DNA from 3 places in the Bradyrhizobium oligotrophicum S58 genome. Region 1 is predicted to be linked to each of the others. Evidence: predicted binding sites of a transcription regulator. Region 1 holds the regulator's gene; each other region holds the start of a gene.
What was found. Region 1 encodes PhoB, which activates phosphate uptake and scavenging genes when phosphate is short. Its sites were predicted from a motif close to TGTCATNNANCTGTCAT; they were not measured.
Positions count from the first base shown of each region.

Region 2: a site for PhoB is predicted at 2,893-2,909, ahead of S58_RS01330 (alkaline phosphatase D family protein). Genes of this name have one in related genera too.
Region 3: a site for PhoB is predicted at 3,563-3,579, ahead of phnC (phosphonate ABC transporter ATP-binding protein). Genes of this name have one in related genera too.

Region 1 is NC_020453.1:6,636,200-6,643,895, forward strand. Features, by position in the region: gene S58_RS28690 (NADH-quinone oxidoreductase subunit B family protein) at 1-225, opposite strand, end outside; gene S58_RS28695 (HoxN/HupN/NixA family nickel/cobalt transporter) at 250-1,356, opposite strand; gene S58_RS28700 (trypsin-like serine protease) at 1,541-2,857, opposite strand; gene phoB (phosphate regulon transcriptional regulator PhoB) at 2,972-3,679, opposite strand; gene phoU (phosphate signaling complex protein PhoU) at 3,696-4,412, opposite strand; gene pstB (phosphate ABC transporter ATP-binding protein PstB) at 4,443-5,264, opposite strand; gene pstA (phosphate ABC transporter permease PstA) at 5,261-6,142, opposite strand; gene pstC (phosphate ABC transporter permease subunit PstC) at 6,146-7,144, opposite strand; gene pstS (phosphate ABC transporter substrate-binding protein PstS) at 7,236-7,696, opposite strand, start outside.
Region 2 is NC_020453.1:279,452-287,147, forward strand. Features, by position in the region: gene S58_RS01310 (TAXI family TRAP transporter solute-binding subunit) at 1-185, shown strand, start outside; gene S58_RS01315 (YkvA family protein) at 299-712, opposite strand; gene S58_RS01320 (4a-hydroxytetrahydrobiopterin dehydratase) at 814-1,164, opposite strand; gene S58_RS01325 (TAXI family TRAP transporter solute-binding subunit) at 1,493-2,839, shown strand; gene S58_RS01330 (alkaline phosphatase D family protein) at 2,978-4,552, shown strand; gene S58_RS01335 (response regulator) at 4,572-4,970, opposite strand; gene S58_RS01340 (Crp/Fnr family transcriptional regulator) at 5,138-5,899, shown strand; gene S58_RS01345 (prolipoprotein diacylglyceryl transferase) at 5,971-6,690, shown strand; gene S58_RS01350 (radical SAM protein) at 6,671-7,696, shown strand, end outside.
Region 3 is NC_020453.1:2,638,714-2,646,409, reverse strand. Features, by position in the region: gene phnE (phosphonate ABC transporter, permease protein PhnE) at 1-657, opposite strand, end outside; gene phnE (phosphonate ABC transporter, permease protein PhnE) at 654-1,538, opposite strand; gene phnD (phosphonate ABC transporter substrate-binding protein) at 1,630-2,562, opposite strand; gene phnC (phosphonate ABC transporter ATP-binding protein) at 2,641-3,450, opposite strand; gene S58_RS11435 (LbetaH domain-containing protein) at 3,624-4,286, shown strand; gene S58_RS11430 (alpha-D-ribose 1-methylphosphonate 5-triphosphate diphosphatase) at 4,283-5,467, shown strand; gene S58_RS11425 (DUF1045 domain-containing protein) at 5,475-6,176, shown strand; gene S58_RS11420 (SDR family NAD(P)-dependent oxidoreductase) at 6,209-6,964, opposite strand; gene S58_RS11415 (peroxiredoxin) at 7,604-7,696, shown strand, end outside.

The DNA of each region.
Region 1 (7,696 bases):
AAGATCGAGCCGCTCACGGCCGTCGCGGATTGCCTCCAACAGCTCAACGACTTCGTCTCCGGTCTGCTCGCTGACCGAGGGATGCCAGATGAGGTCAATGCCGGATTGGCGCAATTCGTCGAACCAGCCCGAGGCGCCGCTTTCCAGGATCGACATGGTGCAGCCGCCGCAGCTCGCGCCCTGCAGCCACAGCATCCTGGTCATTCCCTCCGAGCCGACCGTCATGAGGCCTCACTGCTAGCCCGTTTTCTACGTTCCGCTTCGTGTCACCGGCCGGTTTAGCGCCACCGCAGGAACGCTGGCAAGCGCTTCACTCGGCACCGGGTCCGAACCTCGCGCCCGGCGGCCGAACACCGCGACGGCCCAGATCAGTCCAAACAGGCCGATCGCAACGATACCGAGATTGGCGATGTCATCACCGAGCGCGGCTGCGACATCGGCCCATCCCCCAGTCAGGCCCAACCTCGGCGCCAGCAAAGTGAATGCCTCGACGCTGCCGATCACCAGCGCGATGGCGACCGACAGACCAGTGATCACCAGATTGTAGCGCCGCTTGCGCGCGGGGTCGGTCAGCGCCCAGCGATAGGCGCCGACCATCAGCATGCTGTCGGCGGTGTCGACGGTTGCCATTGCAGCCGCGAACAGCGCCGGGAACACCAGCACATGGGCGAGGCTCGCGCCGCGCGCGGCCTCGGTCGCCGACAGGCTGAGCAGACCGATCTCGCTCGCGGTATCGAAGCCGAGGCCGAACAGGAAACCGAGCGGATACATATGCCAGGCGCGTCCCACCAGGCGCAGCACGGGGCGCAGCAGGCGAATGAGGATGCCACGTCCCGTGTTTCCAGCTGTCTCGGACTGCGGTTGGGCCGGCCAACGCCAGAGGTTCACGAACAGAATGAGGTTCGCGAACGCGATCAGCAGCAGGAAGCCAGCCGACACCGAGGTACCGATCGCACCGCCGATCGCGCGGATCGCACTCTCCTCACTCAACAGGTCAGCGCCAGCGACGAGGCTCACCACGATGGTCGCGATGACGACGACACTGGAATGGCCAAGCGCAAAATAGAGGCCTGCGGCGCGCGGTGTGTCGCCATCCTGCACCAGCTTCCGCACGACGTTGTCGATCGCCGCGATGTGATCCGCATCGACCGCATGGCGCAGTCCGAGCAGCCAGGCCAGCATCGCGGTGCCGACGATGGCCGGACGGTCAGCATACAGCGAGAACGCCCACGTCCAGGCGAGCGCATTGGCCGCGACCAGCCCGGCGACGAGCGCCACGTTCCGGCCCGGCGGCGACCGCCACCACAGCAGCGAAGGCCGCGGGACCCGAGGATGATCAATTGGAACAATCGTCATACTCAGACAATAGCAAGAGCCGCGCCAGTCAGGTCAAGGCCCGGCTGCAGGCGAAAGCTGCGGAGAAACCAGAGTTTGCGATGCCGGCGCCTTCCGTATCGGCCTGTTTGCTTGGCAAACCACTATCCAGCTGCGCACAGACAATGACCAGTCACCTGGAACTCCCTCCCCTGTCTCGCCGCGGTCACCGCGCCGAGGCACTCTGCGCCGCGATCTCGCGCTTCACGATCGCCTCGAACTGGCTCGCGGGGGCGGCGAACATCAGCCGGGTCTCCTCGTGGAACGCGGAGAAGATGCCGACCACGGCAGGCGTGCCGCCGACCTCGGCCATGATCGGCGAGCCCGAATAGCCGAAATTGGCCAGGCAATGCACCGTCAGCAGCTTCGCGTCCTTGGTCATGCCGGCGCTGCAATTGCGCTGGCCGGTGGGCGAATAACGCCGCTCCTGGCCGTAGCCGATCTCGGAGATGGTACCGGCTGCCGTCGCCGCCGCGAGCTCCTCGCGGGTAAGTGCCTTGACCGCGACCGGCCGCGACGGCAGCGCATCCTTCAGCACGATCAGCGCCCAATCGGCGGGCGAACGGTCGAGCGACCATTTGTCGTGCTGGGTCGGGACGAAGTCCGGCGCCACGATCACCCGGTCGGCGACCGATGACGCCGCTGGGGTCCCCTTGTTCATGCCGGCCAGAAAGCGGACGTTGCCGGGGCTGACCTGCGCCACACCGTTGAACACGCAATGCGCCGCGGTGAGCACGACTCTGGGTGCCACCAGCGTGCCGGTGCACCAGCCGCCGGTCGAGTATTGCGCGACGGTGACGACGCCGATCGACGACGCCGGCCATGAGGTGGGATCGACGACCTCGCCGATGTGCCGGTCGAGCCCCAGCAGCTGCTCGGGACGCGGAGTGGCGACGCCCGCCTCCCCCGATTCCGGCTTCGGCTGCCAGGCCGCGATCATGGTCTCCGCCTGGCGCCGCTGCGGCTCGGTCAGCTTGACCCGCTGCACGTCGCGACCGGCCGATCGCACGCCGTTGCGGCCGGCCATCACCAGCCAGGCATAACCCTGCACGCAGTCCTGCTGCACGCCGCGGCCGTCGAGCAGCATCAGGCCCAGCATGTATTGCGACTGGGCAAAACCCTGCGCGGCGGCGCGAATGAACCAGCGGCTGGCTTCGCCATAATTGGAGGCAACACCCTCGCCATTCACGTAGGCGATGCCGAGATAGTGCTGCGCGACGGCAAGCCCCTGATCGGCCGCCTTGCGGTACCAGGTCAGCGCCTCGGCGGGATTGCGTGGCACGCCCCAACCGAACGCAGCCATGAAGCCGACATCGAACTGCGCCCGTGCATCGCCCTTGGCCGCCAGCGGCAGCAGCCGTCGCAGCGCCGCCGCGTGCTGCCCATTGCCTGCCGCCGCGACCGCGTCTTCGAGTTCGGCGGCCGAGGCGCCCGCCACGCTGGCGAGCAGCACGGCAAGACATATGATGATCGTCTTGATCAAGGGCGTCCGCTGCGACCTGAATCGTCCTGAAGGGTCCTCCACCCAAGATCATCAACACGGCGGCGGCGTGGCGGAAAGCGGACCGCGGCCTCCTTAATCAGGTCCGCTCGCGCGTCACGCCTGCTCGGATTTGGCGAACCGGTCGTCGAGCGCATAGCCGGCGCCGCGCACGGTGCGGATCGGGTCCTGCTCGCGGCCCGGATTGAGCAGCTTGCGCAAACGGCCGATGTGAACGTCGACGGTGCGCTCGTCGATGTAGATGTCGCGGCCCCAGACGCTGTCGAGCAGCTGCTCGCGGCTGAACACCCGCCCGGGATGCTCCAGGAAGAATTCGAGCAGGCGGTATTCGGTCGGGCCGAGATCGATCGGCCGGCCCGAGCGCGCGACGCGGCGCTTCTCGCGGTCGAGCTCGATATCACCATAGGACAGCACGGTCGCCAGCCGCTCCGGGCTCGCCCGGCGCAGCAGGCCCTTCACGCGCGCCAACAGCTCCGGCACCGAGAACGGCTTGACGATGTAGTCGTCGGCGCCGGTGGCCAGCCCGCGCACGCGCTCGCTCTCCTCGCCGCGCGCGGTCAGCATGATGATCGGCAGCTGCCTGGTCTCGGACCGCGCGCGCAGGCGGCGGCACAGTTCGATGCCGGACAGGCCCGGCAGCATCCAGTCGAGCACGACGAGATCGGGAACGCGCTCCTTCAGCCGCGTGTCGGCCTCGTCGCCGCGCGCCACGGTCTCGACCTCATAGCCCTCGGCTTCGAGGTTGTAGCGCAGCAGCGTGGTCAGCGCCTCCTCGTCCTCCACCACCAGAATTCGCGCGCCCATGTCTGAACCGTCTCTCTCAGTTACCGGGGATCGTCGACGCGAAGCTCGTCATGTCGCCCTTCGGGCGCTTGTCCATGATCTGCTGGCCTTCGATCATATAGAACACCGTCTCGGCGATGTTCGTGGCGTGATCGCCGATGCGCTCGATGTTCTTGGCGCAGAACATCAGGTGGATGCAGAACGAGATGTTGCGCGGATCTTCCATCATGTAAGTCAGGAGCTCGCGGAACAGCGAGGTACAGATGGCGTCGACTTCCTCGTCGCCCTTCCACACCGTCATCGCCGCCGGCAGGTCGTGCGCGGCATAGGCGTCCAGCACCGTCTTGACCTGCGACTGCACCAGGTCGGTCATGTGCTCGAGCCCGCGGATCAGCTTCAGCGGATGGAAATCGCTCTCCAGTGCCGCGACGCGCTTGCCGATGTTCTTGGCGAGATCGCCGATGCGCTCCAGATCGGTGGCGACACGCATGGCGCCGACGATCTCGCGCAGATCGATCGCCATCGGTTGGCGCCGGGCGATCGTGAGCACCGCGCGCTCCTCGATGATGCGCTGCAGCTTGTCGACGTCGGCATCGGTGGCGACCACCTTCTGGCCGAGCGCCACATCGCGCCGCACCAGCGCATCGACGGAATCGACGATCAGCCGCTCCGCGAGGCCGCCCATCTCCGACACCAGCCGGGTCAGGTCCTGCAGATCGCTGTCGAACGCCTTGGCGGTATGTTCACTGGCCATGATGATCTCCTGAAGGCATTGCTGTCGGCCTCAGCCGAACCGGCCGGTGATGTAATCCTGGGTCCGCCGATCGCTCGGCGAGGTGAAGATCTTGCTGGTGTCGTCGAACTCGATCAGCTCGCCGAGATACATGAAGGCGGTCTTGTCGGAGACGCGCGCCGCCTGCTGCATGTTATGCGTCACGATGGCGATCGTATAGTTCTCGGCGAGCTCCTGGATCAGCTCCTCGACCTTAGCGGTTGAGATCGGATCGAGCGCCGAGCACGGCTCGTCGAACAGGATCACCTCCGGCCGCACGGCCACGGTGCGCGCGATGCACAGGCGCTGCTGCTGGCCGCCGGACAGCGACAGGCCCGAGGCGTTGAGCTTGTCCTTGACCTCGTTCCACAGCGCACCGCCGCGCAGCGCCTTCTCGACCCGGTCGTCCATCTCGGACTTCGAGATCTTCTCATAGAGGCGGATGCCGAAGGCGATGTTCTCGTAGATCGTCATCGGAAACGGCGTCGGCTTCTGGAACACCATGCCGACCCGGGCACGCAGCAGGTTCAGATCGAGCTTGGGATCGAGGATGTTGGTGTTGTCCAGCATCAACTGGCCGGTGGCGCGCTGCCCCGGATAGAGATCGTACATCCGGTTGAAGATGCGCAACAGGGTCGACTTGCCGCAGCCGGACGGACCGATGAACGCCGTGACGCGGTTGGTGCCCAGCGACAGGTTGATGTTCTTCAGCGCGTGGTGATCGCCGTAATAGAAGTTCAGGTTGCGCGCGGTCACCTTGGCCGGCGCTTCGGGAAGCGGCTGGCCGTGCAGAGCGTGATTGGGCTGACTGACGGAAACGGACAGTTCGGTCATTTGCTATTCCTCTCGGCACCGAGAATGCGTGCACCGACGTTCAGGGCGAGCACGGCCAGAGTGATCAGAAGGGCTCCGCTCCAGGCCAGCTGCTTCCAATAAGCGTACGGGCTCTGGACGAAGTTGTTGATGGTGACGGGCAGGTTGGCCATCGTCTTGGAGAGGTTGAGGCTCCAGAACTGGTTCGACAGCGCGGTGAACAGCAAGGGCGCGGTCTCGCCGGCGACACGGGCGGTGGCGAGCAGCACGCCTGTGATGAGGCCCGAGCGCGCCGCACGGTAGGCGATGCGGCGGATCACCAGCGAGCGCGGCAGGCCGAGCGCCGAGGCCGCCTCGCGCAGCGGGTTGGGCACCAGCAGCAGCATGTCCTCGGTGGTTCTGAGCACCACGGGGATGACGATGACCGCCAGCGCGAGCGAGCCCGCGAGCGCCGAGAAGCCGCCCATCGGCACCACGACCGCGCCATAGATGAACAGGCCGATGATGATCGAGGGCGCCGACAGCAGGATATCGTTGATGAAGCGGATCACCGAGGTCAGGCGGTCGTTGCGGCCGTATTCGGCGAGATAGGTGCCGGCGAACAGGCCGAGCGGCGCGCCGATGCCGACACCGATGACCGTCATGATCAAGGAGCCGACGATGGCGTTGCGCAGGCCGCCTTCGCTCGAGCCCGGCGGCGGGGTGTCGGCGGAAAACACCTGCAGGCTGAGGCCGGCGAGGCCGTTATAGAACAGCGTGAACAGGATCAGCGCCAGCCAGGTGACGCCGAACAGCGCGGCCGCGACGCACAGGCCGCGGATCACGATGTCCCGGCGGCGGCGGCGCGCATAGATCGGATTGACCGGCGTATCGATGGCAAGCGTATCAGCGCTGGACATGGCTTATTTTCCCGCCTTGGCTTGGAGCCGCATCAGCATCAGGCGCGCGCCCGCCAGCACGAAGAAGGTGAGCACGAACAGCAGCAGGCCGAGCAGGATCAGGCTCGACTGGTGCAGGCCGTCGCTCTCCTGGAATTCGGAGGCGATGGCGGCCGAGATCGTCGTGCCCGGCGCGAAGATCGAGGACGAGATCCGGAACGAGTTGCCGATGATGAAGGTCACCGCCATGGTCTCGCCGAGCGCGCGGCCCAGCGCCAGCATGATGCCGCCGATGACGCCGACCCGGGTGTAGGGAATGACGACGCTGCGCACGACCTCCCAGGTGGTGCAGCCGACCCCGTAGGCGGCTTCCTTCAGCACCGGCGGGACGGTCTTGAACACGTCGACCGAGATCGAGGTGATGAAGGGCAGCACCATGATCGCCAGGATCAGCGAGGCGTTGAACAGGCTGAGATAGGACGGCGGACCGGCGAAGATGTCCTGCAGCACCGGAATGTTGGCGCACAGGCCGATCATGAAGGGCTGGAACGTGTAGGCCAGGAACGGGCCCAGCACGAAGAAGCCCCACATGCCGTAGATGATCGAGGGAATGCCGGCGAGCAGCTCGATCGCGATTCCGATCGGGCGGCGCAGCCATTGCGGGCAGAGCTCGGTGAGGAAGATCGCAATGCCGAGACCGACCGGGATTGCGATCAGCATCGCAATGAAGGACGTGACGAGCGTGCCGTAGATCGGCCCGAGCGCGCCGAGCACCGGCGGATCGGCTGACGGCGCCCAGCGCTTGGTCACGAGGAACTGGAAGCCATATTCCTTCATCGCCGGCCAGGCGCCGATGACCAGCGAGATGATGATGCCACCGAGGATCAGCAGCACCGAGATCGCCGACAGGCGGGTGATCCAGTAGAAGGTGACATCGCCGAGCTTGAACGCGCTCAGCGCGCGGGCGCGATCATAGGGCCCGGCGGCAGCGGCGATGTCGCCCGCTTCGCTCTCAACGGCCATCTCAGCCAATTCAGCCCCCTGCTTTTTCGACACCATCGGTACCTTGAACGAACCCTCTCCCGTTTCCGGGAGAGGGCAATGCGCTTTCAGCTCAGCTCTTGATGTCGGCCGACCAGGTCTTCTCGATCAGCTTCACGACGCTGTCGGGCATCGGGATGTAGTCGAGCTCCTCGGCCATCTTGCCGCCCTTCTCGAACGACCACTTGAAGAACTTGATGGCTTCGGCGGAGGCCGCCTTGTCGGCCGGCTCCTTGTGCATCAGGATGAAGGTCGCGGCCGTCATCGGCCAGGACTTGTCGCCCGGCTGGTTGGCGAGGATCACGTAGTAGCCGGGAGCCTTGGCCCAGTCGGCGTTGCCGGCCGCGGCCTGGAAGGCCTCGACGGTCGGCTGCACGGTCTTGCCGGCCTTGTTGATCATGCCGGTGTAGGTCAGCTTGTTCTGCTTGGCATAGGCGTACTCGACATAGCCGATCGAGTTCTTGGTCTGGCCGATGTTGCCGGACACGCCCTCATTGCCCTTGGCGCCGACGCCGACCGGCCACTCGACGGCGG
Region 2 (7,696 bases), 1.9 Mb from region 1:
AATGGCTCGAGACCCATTCGATGGAAGGCGCGCAAAGGGACCGCTTCGACGATTTCCTGAAGCAGAGCAGTTCGGGCAAGGGCCTGCAGAGCGAAGCCGACCGCGAGGCGCTGTTCAAGCAGTACCAGGCCTGGGAGGCCGAGAAGACCGGCAACGCCCGAGCGCAGGCGCGCCCTCAGCGCTGAGCCGGCGCATCGCGTCTGGCTACGACTCGCTCAAATAAAAAAGCCCCGCTCGCGCGGGGCTTTTTTGCTGTCGGACTGAGAGGCCTCAGAGCCTGGCGTCGGCCCGCGGATCATCAAGCGTCCTGGCCGGCCTTCTCGGCATCGAAATCCTTGTCGGCGTCGAGGCGCGCAAGCACGGCGCGGGCGGCCGCATGATGGTCGGGCGTGATGTGCGAGGCCACCATCCGGATGGCGGTGGCCAGCACGGCCGCATCGTCGGTGAAGCCGAGGACCGGCATCACGTCGGGCAGGAAGTCGAACGGCAGGATGAAATAGGCGATGGCGCCGAGCAGGGCGACCTGCACATGCCGCGGCGTCTCCTTGTCGAATGCGCAGTAATAGGCGGCGAGCAGGTCCTCGGCGAACGGGATTCTGGCGACGACCTGCTTGAACTTGCTCCAGAACCGGCGGCGAACGCTGTCGCGATCCCGCGCCAGCCGGTCGGCAGGCTCGAAGCCAACGCTGTAATCGGTCGTATCGGACGCCATGCCTGTTCTCTCCACGACGGGAGGCGCCGCAGGTGCGGACCTCACACCGTCATGTGGGGATGACCGCGTGTGCCGCAAGTTGCCTGCGCGCGACCGAGAGCTCAGCCGCCCTTTGCCGCTGCGATCACGTCCATCGCCCCGGCGAGCTCGATGTCGCGCACGGTCACGCCGCCCGCGTCATGCGTCGCGAGCACGACCTCGACGGTGCGGTAGACGTTGCGCCATTCGGGATGATGGTCGCGCTTCTCAGCCACGAGGGCGACCCGGGTCATGAAGCCGAAAGCTTCGTTGAAGTCCGCGAAGGTGAAGGTGCGGGTGATGGCCTCGCGGCCGCTCATCTCGGTCCAGCCGGGAAGCTCCCGCAGAGCGCTGGCCCGTGCCTCTGCCGACAGTCGCTGCACCATCTCAACCTCCGATTCATCCAAACGAACCGCCCCCGCAGTCCAACGCATCCGGACCTCTACGGTGCCCGCAGCCGGCAGGACGCTCCCAGCTGCGTCGCCACTTTAGCAGAAACGGCCTCCGGATCAGAGCCTTGGGACCCAAGCCGACGCGGTTCGGCCATGGAACCGCCCGGTTGGTCACTCACTCGGGCCCCGCTAACCATGACGCAGATGTCACCCCGGAGCGAAAAGAATTTTGCTACAGTTTGGCTCTAGCGAAGGACGATGCCGGACAAGGCTGCGCGTGGCGCCGCTCTCAGGCGATCGGATGACCGGAGGACCGGACCTGGCAGACCCCCAGACCACGCCAGCGCAGCGCTCGCAGATGCGCCCTGCCGTGTTCATCGTCATCGCCGGGATCCTCGCGATCGTCGGTGCGCTGGCGGGCGCCTATTATTTCGCGATGCGGCCCGTGGTGCTGAAGATCGCCGTCGGTCCACCCGCCAGCGACGACCTCAAGGTCGTCCAGGCGTTGACCCAGGCCTTTGCCCAATCCCACGCCTCCGTTCGGCTGCGGCCGGTGCCGACCGAGGGGGCGGGAGAGAGCGCGCAGGCGCTGGCAGCCGGCAAGGTCGATCTCGCGATCGTGCGCGGCGACCTCGAGGTCCCGAAGAACGCGCAGGCCGTTGCGACCCTGCGCAAGAACGTCGCCGTGCTCTGGGTGCCCGCGGCCGCCAAGGGCAAGGGCCGCAAGGGCGCCGCCAAGATCACCAAGATCTCGCAGCTCGCAGGCCATAAGGTCGGCATCATCGGCCGGACGCCGGCCAATGCCAATCTGCTGAAGGTGATCCTGCACCAATACGGCGTCGATGCCGCCAAGGTCGAGATCGTGCAGTTTCCGATCACCGAAGCAGCGGAAGCCGTCCGCAGCCAGAAGGCCGACGTCTATCTCGCGGCGGGCCCGATCAACAGCAAGATCACGGCGGACGCCGTCGCGGCCGCGAGCAAGGACGGCGGGACTGCGACCTTCCTGGCGATCGACTCGGCCGAAGCCATCGCGCAGAACCATCCCGAATATGAGGCGGCCGAGATTCCGGCCGGCGCCTTCGGCGGTGCGCCGGACCGTCCCGAGGAGGAAGTCAAGACGATCAGCTTCAACCACCACATCGTCGCGCGCAAAGGCCTGGCCGATTCGACGGTGTCGACGTTCACCCACCAGCTGTTCTCGGTGCGCCAGCAATTGTTGTCGGAGTTTCCGCTCGCGGCCAAGATCGAGACCCCGGACACCGACAAGGACGCCGCCATCCCCGCGCATCCGGGCGCCGCGGCGTTCGTCGACGGCGAGGAGAAGACGTTCCTCGACCGCTACAGCGACTACATCTGGTGGGGTCTGATGGCGCTGTCGGCGATGGGCTCGGCCGGCGCCTGGTTCGCGGGCTACCTCAAGCGCGACGAGCGGACGATCAACAGCTCGCTGCGTGACCGGCTGCTGGAGATGATCACGATCGCGCGCAAGAGCGACTCGACCGAGGAACTCGACCAGTTGCAGGGCGAGGCCGACGAGATCCTGCGCAACACGCTGACCTGTTTCGAGGACGGCGCGATCGAGCACGCCGCGCTCACGGCGTTCAACATTGCGCTCGAGCAGTTCCACAACGCGGTCGCCGACCGCAAGCTGATCCTGATGAGCATGCCGGCCAACCTGCAGCGCACCGGAGCGCAATTACGCGCCGCCGGCAGCTGACGCCGCATCACGCGAAACGGGCCACCTCGTCGCGAGCCGGCCGGGCTCGTCCGTGTAATTCCAGCGTCATCAATCTTTCCTAGGTCTGCCCAGCCTTGGCGCGCGCCTGTTCCCCCGCGCCATCACCAGGAGACCCGCATGACGCTTCGAATCGTCCCGCCGCAGACCCGCAGACTGTCCCGCCGCCGCTTTCTGTCGACCGCCGCCGCGGCTGGCGTCACGACCCTGTCGATGCCCTATCTGAGCCGCGCGGCGGATCGGCCGCAGGTCACCCATGGCGTCCAGTCCGGCGACGTCGGCATGGATGGCGGCGTGGTCTGGGCGCGGGCCGACCGGCCCTCGCAGATGACGGTGGAGGTGGCGACGACGGAGTCGTTCAAGGACGCGCGGGCGCTGCCGCCGATCGCGGCGCTGCCCGAAAGCGACTTCACGGCCAAGATGCTGCTGGGGAATCTGCCGAGCGGCCAGGACATCTTCTACCGCGTCAAATTCCGCGACCTGTCGCATACCGCGGTCGAAAGCGAGGCCGTGGTCGGTCGCTTCCGCACCGCGCCGGGCAACAAGCGCGACGTCTCGTTCGTCTGGGGCGGCGACGTCGCGGGGCAGGGCTGGGGCATCAACCCCGACGACGGCGGCATGTTCACCTTCGCCACGATGAAGAAGCACCGGCCGGATTTCTTCCTGCATTCCGGCGACACCATCTATGCCGACGGCCCGATCCAGTCCGAGGTGAAGCTGCCGGACAACAAGGTCTGGAAGAACCTGACCGTGCAGGAAAAGGCCAAGGTCGCCGAGACGCTCGACGAATTCCGCGCCGCCCACAAGTACAATTTCCTCGACGAGAACGTCCGCAGCTTCAACGCCGAGGTGCCGATCTTCGTGCAGTGGGACGATCACGAGGTGACCAACAACTGGTCGACCTCCAAGGAGCTGCCCGGCAGCTACAAGGAGCGCAACATCCAGCTGCTCGCGGCGCGCGCGGCCCGCGCCTTTCACGAAATGTATCCGATGCGCGAAAGCATCGTCGAGCCGGGCCGGGTCTATCGCACCATCAATTACGGCCCGCTTCTCGACGTGTTCGTGCTCGACGAGCGCAGCTATCGTGCCGCCAACGGCGCGAACGACCAGACGACCTATGGACCCGATGCCTATTTCATAGGGCCGGAGCAGATGCGCTGGCTCAAGCAGGCGCTGCTCAACTCGCGCGCGACCTGGAAGGTGATCGCGTCCGACATGCCGCTCAGCCTGATCGTCTATGACGATGCCGCCAACAGGAAAGGCTCGGAGGCCTTCGCGCAAGGCGACGGTCCGGCGCGCGGCCGCGAGCTCGAGATCGCCGAGATCCTGCGCTTCATCAAGACGGCTCCGATCCAGAACACGGTGTGGCTGACGGCCGACGTGCACTACGCGGCGGCGCATTACTACGACCCGAACAAGGCCCAGTTCCAGGACTTCGAGCCGTTCTGGGAGTTCGTTTCGGGTCCGTTGCATGCCGGCACGTTCGGTCCGAACGAGCTCGACAACACGTTCGGTCCCGAGTTGCGCTTCATCAAGGCGCCCGGTCTCGACAAGCAGAACCTGCCGCCCTCGGCCGGCATGCAGTTCTTCGGTCACGTCAAGATCGACGGCGCCAGCGGCCAGATGACCGTGACCCTGCGCGATCGCGCCGACGTCGCGCTGTGGTCGACCACGCTCGATCCGAAGCTGGGCTAAAGGCCCGCTTCCGGATCGGCTAGGACGGAGGCTGCGGCGGCAACTCATCGCGCCGTCGCAGCACCGCCTCCAATGCATCGGTCGGGCACGGCTTCGGCAGCCGCGGCCGGTCGGCGAATGCGGCCGGCACGCGGTCGGCGCCATAGCCGGTCGAGAATGCGAAGGGAATGCCGAGCGTTGCCAGTCGCTCGGCGATGGCGAAGCTCTTTTCACGCACCAGGCCGACATCGAGCAGGGCGAACTGGGGCGCGCGCTCCTCGATCATGGCGAGCGCGGTCGCGACATTGGCCGCAACCCTGATGTCGCCAATGCCGAGTTCGGTGATGGTGTCTTCCAAACCGAGCGCAATGATGGGGTCGTCTTCGACGACCAGCACATGCTGATAGAGCTCGGGCACGCTGGATTGCGAGCTGGTCATGGGATCTGCGGGTTCCAGGATGAGGGGATGGCCCCCGCAGCCGGCGCCTCCTCTTGAGCGCGCTGGCGGGTTCCTGGAACCAAGGCAGCATATCAGAGTTCCTCTGTCGGTGCACTTGTGAACACAAGGCGCACGTATCACGCACATGCGTAGCGCGGGGGATCACGATGCTGAGCCAAGGTGTGACGACGCTTGCCCGGGAGCGGCCCTACAACAACCTGCTGCGGCGGCTGAGTCCGGCCGACTACGCGCTGATCTCGCCCTATATGTCAGAGGACGAGGCGGTGCCGAATGATCTCCTCTACAGCCCCGGGGACGACGTGCAGGTGGTGCATTTTCCCTGCGGGCCGGCGCTCACCTCCTATCTCGTCCCGAATGAGGATGGCCGTGACGTCGAGACCATCCTCGTTGGCCGCGAGGGCGCCGTCGGGGGGATCGTCAGCGAAGGCTTCCTGCCGGCCTATACCCGCATCGTCGTCAAGTTCGGCGGACCATTCGCAAGGCTCCCGCTGTCGCGTCTGGCCGCCGCCAAGCTGCAATCGAAGACGCTGCGCAACGTGTTCGCGCGCTATGCCGATTGCATGCTGGCGCAGATGTTCCAGTCGACCGCCTGCAACGCGATCCATTCGATCGAGCAGCGCACCGCGAAGTGGATCGTGGCGGCGATGGACCGCACCGATGGCGAGCCGATCGTGCCGCTGACGCATGAGCAGCTCGCGACGCTGCTCGGGGTCGGCCGCAGCTATGTCAGCCGGGTCGTCCAGACCTTCCGCGCCGAGGGCATTCTCGATACCCGGCGCGGCGCCTTCATGGTGCGGGACTTCGACGCCCTGAAGCGCCGCTCCTGCCTGTGCAACGAGGCGGTCAAGACCCATTTCGAGGAGGTCCTGCGCGGCGTCTATCCGACCGAGCAGGCCGCGGCGAGCTGACGTCCGCACACGTCATTGCCTTTTCCGTGTGGAACTTGCCATAGTCCGGCAGACAGCCGGGCGATGGAGTCATGGACGGGGCCGCTCTTCACGCGATTTTCGACGTCGCCGCCTGGTTCAGCGCGGCGGTCGCCGGCTGGTGGTTGTCTCGCCGCGGCGGCGTGAGTTTTCCGAGGCAGTCGACCCAATGGCCCTATGTCGCCGCGCTGGTGTTTGGCGCCGGCCTCGGCGCCTATCTGTTCGGCACGCTCAATCTCTGGCTGTCCGGAATGTCCGGGTTGGCGCGCTCGGTCGAGGGCGCGCTCGCCGGCGGCATCGTTGCGGTCGAACTCTACAAATGGCGGCACGGCATCGCCCTGCGTACCGGAGCACGCTTCGCGCTGCCACTGGCGGTCGGCATCGCGGTCGGACGGATCGGCTGCTACGCCGCCGGGATCGACGACTTCACCTACGGCACGCCGACGACCTTGCCGTGGAGCCATGATTTCGGCGACGGCGTACTGCGCCATCCCGTTCAGCTCTATGAGAGCCTTGCGATGGCGGCGTTCGCCGTGGCCTATATCGTCGCGGTGTTCAGGCGAAGCGAAGCCGTCATCGCCAACGGCTTCTATCTCGCGCTCCTGGTCTACGGGCTGCAGCGCTTCGTCTGGGAATTCCTCAAGCCCTACGGGCCGGTGGTTGGCCCGTTCACGCTGTTTCACCTGCTGTCGCTCGCCATTGCCGTCTACGCCCTGGCCATGCTGGCGACGGCGCCACGCGCAAAGGTTCTGCATGAACGCGCCGCTGCGTAAGTCACGCCCCTATGTGTTCTGGGGCCAGACGCAATCCCTGTGCGAGACCTGTCTCGCGCTGGTGCCGACCAAGATCCAGATCCTCGATGACGAGGTCTGGTATGAGAAGCGCTGCCCTGATCATGGCGTGCAGTCGACGCTGGTCTCCGACGACGCGGCCTATTGGCGCCGCTGCAAATCGTTCATCAAGCCGGGCGACACCCCGCTCAGCTTCCAGCGCCGCACCGAGTTCGGCTGCCCCTATGATTGCGGCCTGTGTCCGGACCACGAGCAGCATTCCTGCCTGGCGCTGATCGAGATCACCGATCACTGCAACCTGACCTGCCCGGTGTGCTTCGCCGAGTCCTCGCCGCAGCGATCGCATTTCACCCCGCTCGCCACTGTCGAGCGGATGCTGGATGCGCTGGTGAAAAGCGAAGGCGAGCCGGACCTGGTGCAGATCTCCGGCGGCGAGCCGACGCTGCACCCGCAATTCTTCGACATCCTGGCCGCAGTTCGCGCCCGGCCGATCCGCCATGTCATGATCAACACCAACGGCCTGCGCATCGCGCGCGAGCCGGACTTCGTCGCACGCCTCGCGGAGAACAAGCGCGGGCTCGAGGTCTATCTGCAGTTCGATTCACTGTCACGTGCAGGGCTCACGGATATCCGCGGCGCCGACCTCCGCCGCATCCGCCAGCAGGCGCTGGAAAACCTCGAGCGCGAGGGCATCTCGACCACGCTGGTCGCGACCATCAAGCGCGGCGTCAATGACGACGAGATCGGCGACATCGTCCACCATGCGCTGCAATGGTCATGCGTCCGCGGCGTCACCCTGCAGCCGGTGCAGGATGCCGGCCGCAACGCGGATTTCAACAAGGACACCGACCGCATCATGCTGTCGGAGATCCGCCGCCGCGTCGTCGAGACTGGCGTGTTCGGCGACAACGACATGATCCCGCTGCCCTGCAATCCCGAGAGCATCTCGATCGGCTACGGCCTGCGCAACGGCACGACGGTGCTGCCG
Region 3 (7,696 bases), 4.0 Mb from region 1:
GTTGGATTCGATGAAGTAGAGCACCTGCCCGGCGATCACCGGAAGGACCTGCGGCAGCAGGCCGAAACGAATCTCATGCAGCGCATTGCCTCCCGCGGCGCGCACGCCTTCCACCTGCTTGCGGTCGGCGCCTTCCATCGCCTCGGAAAACAGCTTGCCGAGCGCACCGAAGTCGGAGACCGCGATCGCGAGCACGCCGGCGAATGGTCCGAGGCCGACGACATTGATCCAGACCAGCGCCCAGATCAGCGTGTCGACGCCGCGGATGGTGTCGAACAGCCGGCGCACCGGAAACCGGAAGATTGCCGACGGAATGACATTGCGCGCCGCGAGCAGGCTGACGGGAAATGCAAAACAGGCAGCGAGGGTGGTGCCGAGCACCGCGATCGACAAGGTCTCTCCGAGAGCCTTGAGATAGATCGGCAGCGACGAGCCCGGATCGGGCGGCAACATCAGGCGGGCGATCCAGCCAAGCTGGCTGAGGCCCGACAGCATCCGCGACGGCGAGAAATCCAGATCGACGACGCCGAACACGAACACCGCAAGCGCTAATAGCAGCACGGCCGGGGTGGCGAGGCGCGCCGAAACCGGCCGGTCGAAGATGTGCGGATGGCGCGCCCTGAGCTGCTCGATATCCGGGGTCTCGACGCTGTTCATGTCCGCGCCTCCGCGCCGAACAGCCGCCCGCGTAACCAGCCGGTGCCGATATCGATCAGGAACACGGTCGCCACGATCATGAGCAGGATGGCGCTGACGTCGGAATAGTAGAATTTGCGGACTGCGACCACGAGTTCCTGGCCGATGCCGCCCGCACCGACGAAGCCCATCACCGAGGCCTCACGCACGTTGATCTCAAAACGCAGCAGCGTATAGCTCGAGAAGCCTCCGATGACCTGCGGCAACACGCCAAAGCGCATGCAGGACAGCCAGCTGGCGCCGGTGGCGCGGACGCCCTCGACCGGCTTCATATCGGCGTTCTCCACGACTTCGGAGAACAGCTTGCCCAGCGCTCCGCTCGAATGCAGGGCGATGGCGAGCACGCCGGGAACCGGGCCGAGTCCAAAGGCGATGACGAAGATCAGCGCGAAGACGATGCCGGGGACCGTGCGGGCGAATTCGAGCAGCCGGCGGACTATGAATCGTACCCATGGCCCCGGCGAGGTATTCTCCGCTGCGAGGAAGTTGAGGCAGAAAGCGACGAGCATTCCTGCCATCGTGCCGACATAGCTGATCAGCAGCGTCTCGCCGAGCAGCTTGATCCACTTCTTGAAACCCCAGAACCACTCCGGCAGGTTGGTCCAGACGCGATGGCCGTCGTCAAGCGTGAAGATGCGATCGAAATAGCTGACGAAGTTGCCGAAATACGTATAGAGCGTGCGCAGATTGACTTCCGCACCAATGGCTGCGGCGGCGAGAACGGCCACGAACACCGCCGCCGAGACCGCGAAACGCAACCGACGTTGCGACATCGCCCGGCGATAGGCCTCGTTTAGAGCCGCAAGCTGCTGGCTTGGAAGGATCGAAACGGCAATCGCCATCGGGTCGTGCTGCTCTCGATTCAGGCGCTTCGGATCTTTGCAGGAGACGAGCCGGGCCACGGGGACCCGACTCGTCTCGGTGGGCTGTCGGTCAGGACGCCTTCTTGCGCAGGCTGTCAACGAACTTGATCAGGTCGATCGTGCCATCCCAATCCTTGGTCGTGGCGGGATGGAAGCCCTTCTTCTGGCCGTCGGAGAGACGGTCGAACGCCGCCTTGTCCTTCGTCGGCGCCTCGGAGAAGGCCTTCGCGATCGCCGACTTCAGCTCAGCTGGCAGATCCGAATTATAGGCATAGGGGCCGTTGATGATCGGGGCCGATTTGTGGATGATGCGGAAGTCCTCCTTCTTCATCGGCGAGCCGTCGGCGTTCTTCAGCATGCCCTTGGTCAGCATCTGCGCCAGAGTCGAGTCATTGTCGCTCGTCCACTGGTTGGCCGCGATATCGACGGTCCCCTGGGACAGGGCCAGCACGGCGTTTTCGTGGCTGCCGGTGAACACCACCTTGCCGAAATAGGTCTCGGCATCGGTGACGCCCATCTTGTTGAGCTCGAAGCGCGGCACGTTGTTGCCCGACGTCGAGTTCGGATCGACCAGGCCGAGATTCTTGCCCTTGAGATCTTCGACCTTCTGATACGGGCTGCTCGCCTTGACGAAGAACACCGAGTAATAACCGGTGCTGCCGTCGGAATTGATGTCGTTGGCGAAGGCATCGGTCTTGACACCGGTCAGACGGGCGCGGGCGAACGAGGCCGAGCCATAGCTCGCGATGTGGATGTTGCCGGCGCGCTGGCCCTCGATGACGGCAGCATAGTCGTTGGCGATGCGCAGCGTCACCTTCACGCCGAGCTCCTTCGACAGGTAGTTCACGAACGGCGTCCAGCGCTCGGTGACACCCGAGGCGTTCTCCGCCGGGACCACCGCGAAGGTCAGCTCGGGATATTTCGCCTTCCAGTCCTCGGCCGCAGCCGAGGCGGTGAAAGCCAGCGCGGCGACGCCCGCCAGAACGATGCGACGATTGATCATAACATGCCCTCTTGTTGCAGTAAGTAACAGGCCTCACCCCAGCGCGATGCGGGAGCGGAGGTTGCAGAAATCCGCTTGTCAGGCCACGGCGGCTTCGCCGAGGGCCGGAACGGTTGCCGCCGGTGCGGGATGGACCTTGTCCATGACCTCATCGGCTTCGAGATCGTAGAGCTCGCGCGCAATCTGCGCCGTCAGCGCCGCCGGCACGTCGTCGAACACGACCCGCCCGGTCGCCATGCCGATCAGGCGATCGCAATAGCCGCGCGCGAGATCGAGCGAATGCAAGTTGCAGACCACCGTGATGCCGAAATGCTTGTTGATGCGAAGCAGCGCGTCCATCACGATCTTGGTGTTGCGGGGATCGAGCGAGGCGATCGGCTCGTCCGCGAGAATGATATCCGGGTTCTGGACCAGCGCGCGCGCGATCGCGACGCGCTGCTGCTGGCCGCCCGAGAGCTGATCGGCGCGTTGCGCGGCGAGCGAGGCCATGTCGAACTGCTCCAGTGCCGACATCGCCACGGCGACGTCCTCAGCCGGCCAGAGCTGCGCCAGCGAGCGCCACGACGGAATCTCGGCCAGCCGTCCCATCAGCACGTTCGTCAGCACGTCGAGACGGCCGACCAGGTTGAACTGCTGGAAGATCATCGCCGAGCGCGCACGCCATTGCCGCAGGTCGCGGCCGCGCAGCGCGGTCACATCGAGATCCTTGAAGAGAATGCGTCCGCCGGTCACCGGGCTCAGGCGATTGATGGAGCGCAGCAGGGTCGACTTGCCGGCGCCCGAACGCCCGATCACGCCGACGAAGCTGCCGGGTGCAACAGAGAACGATGCATTGTCGACCGCGGCTCTCGTGCCGAACCGGCACGTCAGGCCATCCACCACCAGCATTGAATTCTCCAGACGCCTCGCTTTGCCGTATCGCTAGCGTCTGGATTCTACAGTTATGTGACAATGGCACTGCAGCGCCACAGTCGTGCACATGCCGCCACGGTCATGCGGACGTCATGCATCCGTCATAGTGGACGACATACACACTCCCCGGAGTGAAGACAGGACTTGAGATGGCCGGCAAATCGCTTTCGATAACTCCTACCGTTGATCCCTCGGCGAAACTTCAGGATGTAGGGCTCGGCATCTATTGCGAGGTCGGCGCCCGCACCATCCTTCAGGAGGTGACAATGGGCGACTACTCCTACGTGGTCAACGACGCCCAGATCACCTACACGACGATCGGAAAGTTCTGCTCGATCGCGGCGATGACCCGGATCAATCCGGGCAACCACCCGATGCACCGCGCGACCCAGGCGCACTTCACCTACCGCGCCAGTTCCTATTTCCCTGGCGAAGCAGACGATGCGGAGTTCTTCGCCTGGCGCAGAGAACATCACGTCGACATTGGGCACGATGTCTGGATCGGCCATGGCGCGATCATATTGCCTGGCCGCAACATCGGCACCGGCGCGGTCGTGGCGGCTGGCGCCATCGTGACCAAGAGCGTGCCGCCCTACACGATCGTGGCCGGCAATCCCGCACGACCGATCAAGCGCCGCTTTCCGCTCGAGATCGAGCAGCGCCTCGTCAATCTCGCCTGGTGGGATTGGGAGCACGAGGCACTGCGCGCCGCGCTGCCGGATTTCCGCAGGCTCGGGATCACCGAGTTTCTGGACAAGCATGAAGGAGCACTCGACGCAGCGCACAGGGTGCGGCAGAGTGCCGCCCCATGACTGATATTTTCATCTCCGGTGGCCGCTGCCTGATCGGCCCTGATCTCACCCACACATCATTGACGATTTCCGAGGGCCTGATCTCCAGGCTCGACGCCTCCGGCCACGCCGGTCTCGACCTCGACGCAGGTGGACTTGCGGTGCTGCCCGGCATCGTCGATATCCATGGTGACGCCTTCGAGCGGCAGATGATGCCCCGCGCAGGCGTCGATTTTCCGATCGACGTCGCGCTGATCGACAGCGATCGCCAGGCGGTCAGCAATGGCATCACCACGGTCTTCCATGCGGCCACCTGGTCATGGGAGCCCGGGCTGCGCAGTGCCGCCAATGCGCGTCACCTGCTGGAATCGATCGAAGCGCTGCGGCCGCGGCTCGCCGCCGACACCCGCTTCCACCTGCGTCACGAGACCTACAATCTCGACGACGAGAACGAAATCCGCGGGCTGCTCGCCGCACAGCGGATCGACCTGTTCGCCTTCAACGACCACATGGACTCCACCGTCGCGAGCCTGGACAAGCCTCACAAGCGTCAGCGCATGGTGGATCGCGCCGGCCTGTCCGGCGACGATTTCGATCGCCTCGTCCAACGCATTGCCGCGCGCGCCGACGCCGTGCCGGCATCCATCGCACGCCTTGCCGAAGCCGCACGCCAGGCCGGCATCCGGATGCTGTCGCATGATGACGAGAGTCCCGAGATGCGCCGAGCCTTTCGCGGACAAGGCGTGGGCATCGCGGAGTTTCCAGTCAACGAGGAGACCGCGCGCGAGGCCGCTGCGGGTGGCGATGCAATCGTATTTGGCGCCCCCAACGTCGTCCGCGGCGGCAGCCATACCGGCTGGACCAAGGCCAGCGAGATGATCAGCAAGGGCCTGTGCTCGGTGCTGGCGTCCGACTATTATTATCCAGCTCCGCTGCTGGCCGCCTACCGCCTCGTCGCCGACCGCATTCTCTCTTTGCCTCGCGCGTGGAGCCTGATCTCGGCTGGCCCGGCGCATGCCGCGGGCTTGTCGGATCGCGGCGCTCTCGCCGCGGGGCAACGTGCGGATATCATCCTCGTGGATGACAGCGCGCCGATGCGCCCGCGCGTCGTTGCCGTGATCGCAGCCGGCCGCTTGGTCTACCTCACCGAGACCAATCGCCTCAGCACCGCCGTGGCGCCGCGCGCGGCCGCGGCAGAGTAACGTTCTCATGACCGATTTCCCGCGTTACGCAATCTACTACGCACCGGCGGCAGATGCGCCGCTCGCCAGATTCGGCGCCAGTCTGCTTGGTTACGATGCCTGGGTCGGCTGCGGGCTGGACTTCCCGCGCGAGATCACCGACGCGGTTCCAGATTGGTCCGAGCTGACCGCTGACGCCCGCAAATACGGCTTCCATGCCACGCTGAAGGCGCCATTTGCGCTGGCCGACGCGCGCACCGAGGCCGAGCTATGTGAGGCCTGCGCCGACTTCGCCGCGACACCTCGGACCATTCCGCTCATCCGGCCTGTCGTGGAGGCGATCAGCGGCTTCATCGCAGTGATCCCTGGTGAGGCGTCGCCGGCGCTGCAGGAGTTTGCGGCCGCCTGTGTCCTTGCGTTCGAGCCGTTTCGTGCGCCGATGACTCCCAATGACCGCGCCAGGCGCAAGCCAGAACTGATGACGCCGCGCCAGCGCGAGCACCTCGATCGCTGGGGCTACCAATACGTGATGGAGGACTTCCGCTTCCACATGACGCTGACATGCCGGTTGTCCGACGAACGACGTCGGCCGATACTGGCCATGCTCCAGCGCCGCTTCGCAGCCCTCGAGATCGCCACGCTGGCGATCGAGCGCATTGCGCTGTTCCGGCAGCTCGGCGCAAGCAGCCGCTTCAGCATCATCGGAAGCTGGCCAATCACCGGCAAGTAACCGAGTGGTTCAAGCGAAGTTGGGAAGCCGGCCTACACCGCCTTCGTCAGAGCGCCGTCAATGACGAGGTTGGTTCCGGAGATCCGGCTGGCCAATGGACTGGCCAGCATCACCACGCCGTATGCCACCTCCGCTGCGGTTCCCATCCGGCCAGTTGGATTCAAGCCCATCGCGGTCTTGAACAGGTCAGGCGAGCCGTTCTCGATGTTCTGCCAGATGCCGCCTTCGAAATACGTGTTGCCCGGCGAGACGGCGTTGACGCGAATGCCCTTGGCCACGAGCTGGTGCGCGAGCCCCTTCGCGTAATGGATCAGCGCGCCCTTGATCGCCCCATAGGATCCCGCGGCAAAGTCGACTTCAAATCCAGACACGCTGGAGATGATGTTGATCGAAGCCGATGTCGACTGCTCGAGATAGGGTACGGCCGCCGCCACCGAGTTGACCGTATGCATCATGTCGATCCGGAAGGATTTTTCCCATGTCTCCGGCGAATCGCCGACGGCGAGCGCGCTGACATTGCAGACCACGCAATCGACGCCGCCGAACTCCTGCGCCGCGCCGTCGACCCAGCCCTTCAGCGCAGCGGCATCGGCAACGTCGATCACCTGCCCCCACGCCTTGACACCCTTTGCCGTGAGCTTCGTCACCGCCTTGCCGACCGCTTCCGCATCGCGCGCGCAGATCGCCACGTTTGCGCCCTCAGCGGCAAACAACTCCGCGATCGCAAGTCCGATACCTTTGCTGCCACCTGTCACCAGCACGCTCTTGCCGGCCAATCCCAGGTCCATGATCGTCTCCGTTGGTCTTTGTGTGGGCGTCAGCCTGCTCACGCTGGGGAAATCGTCCCAGGCCTTTGCAAGTCCGCGAGGAGACTATGGTCGCGCGGTACAGCAGCAAGGCGAAATAACAGACGCGATCTGCTGAAAAGCTGACAACCTCGTGCAGCCCGACACGTGGGAGCAGAGGCGATGGCATTGCGCTGCCGATCGAATGTCACCTTGCTGCCGCTTACAGGGTCGCTTTGGTCAAACCCGCATCGCAGTCGCGGTCACGATGTCGATTTTGCCACTGCGACCGCACAAAGAAATTGCAGGGCCGCCGCAGCTGAGAAGGACCATTGTCCAGGCGTGAGGCGATCGGTCGATGCCGCGCCGTCAACTCGTCTTTGTGCCTGGCATGAGCCGCACGCTCAGAATGCATCGCGCGCGTTCGACCGAATGTCACGAATCGGACGCTGCGTATTCCGCTCCCAAGCTCGTGGCAGTGTCTTGGGCAGATCCCGAACATCACTCTCATTCGCAATCGCAGCAACATCAAACCCGCTGTCGCCTTTACGACAAAGCATTGATGTTGATAGCTAATGGCATATCGCTTGCAATGCACAACGGGCCTCGCTATTGCAGCGCAATATTTTCTTGGAGTGCGACATGCTCGGAATTGGAAGTAAGCTGCCTTCGTTCGAAATCGTCGGCGTGAAGCCCGGTTTTCATTTTCAGGAGGAGAAGGGCGAGAGCGCCTTC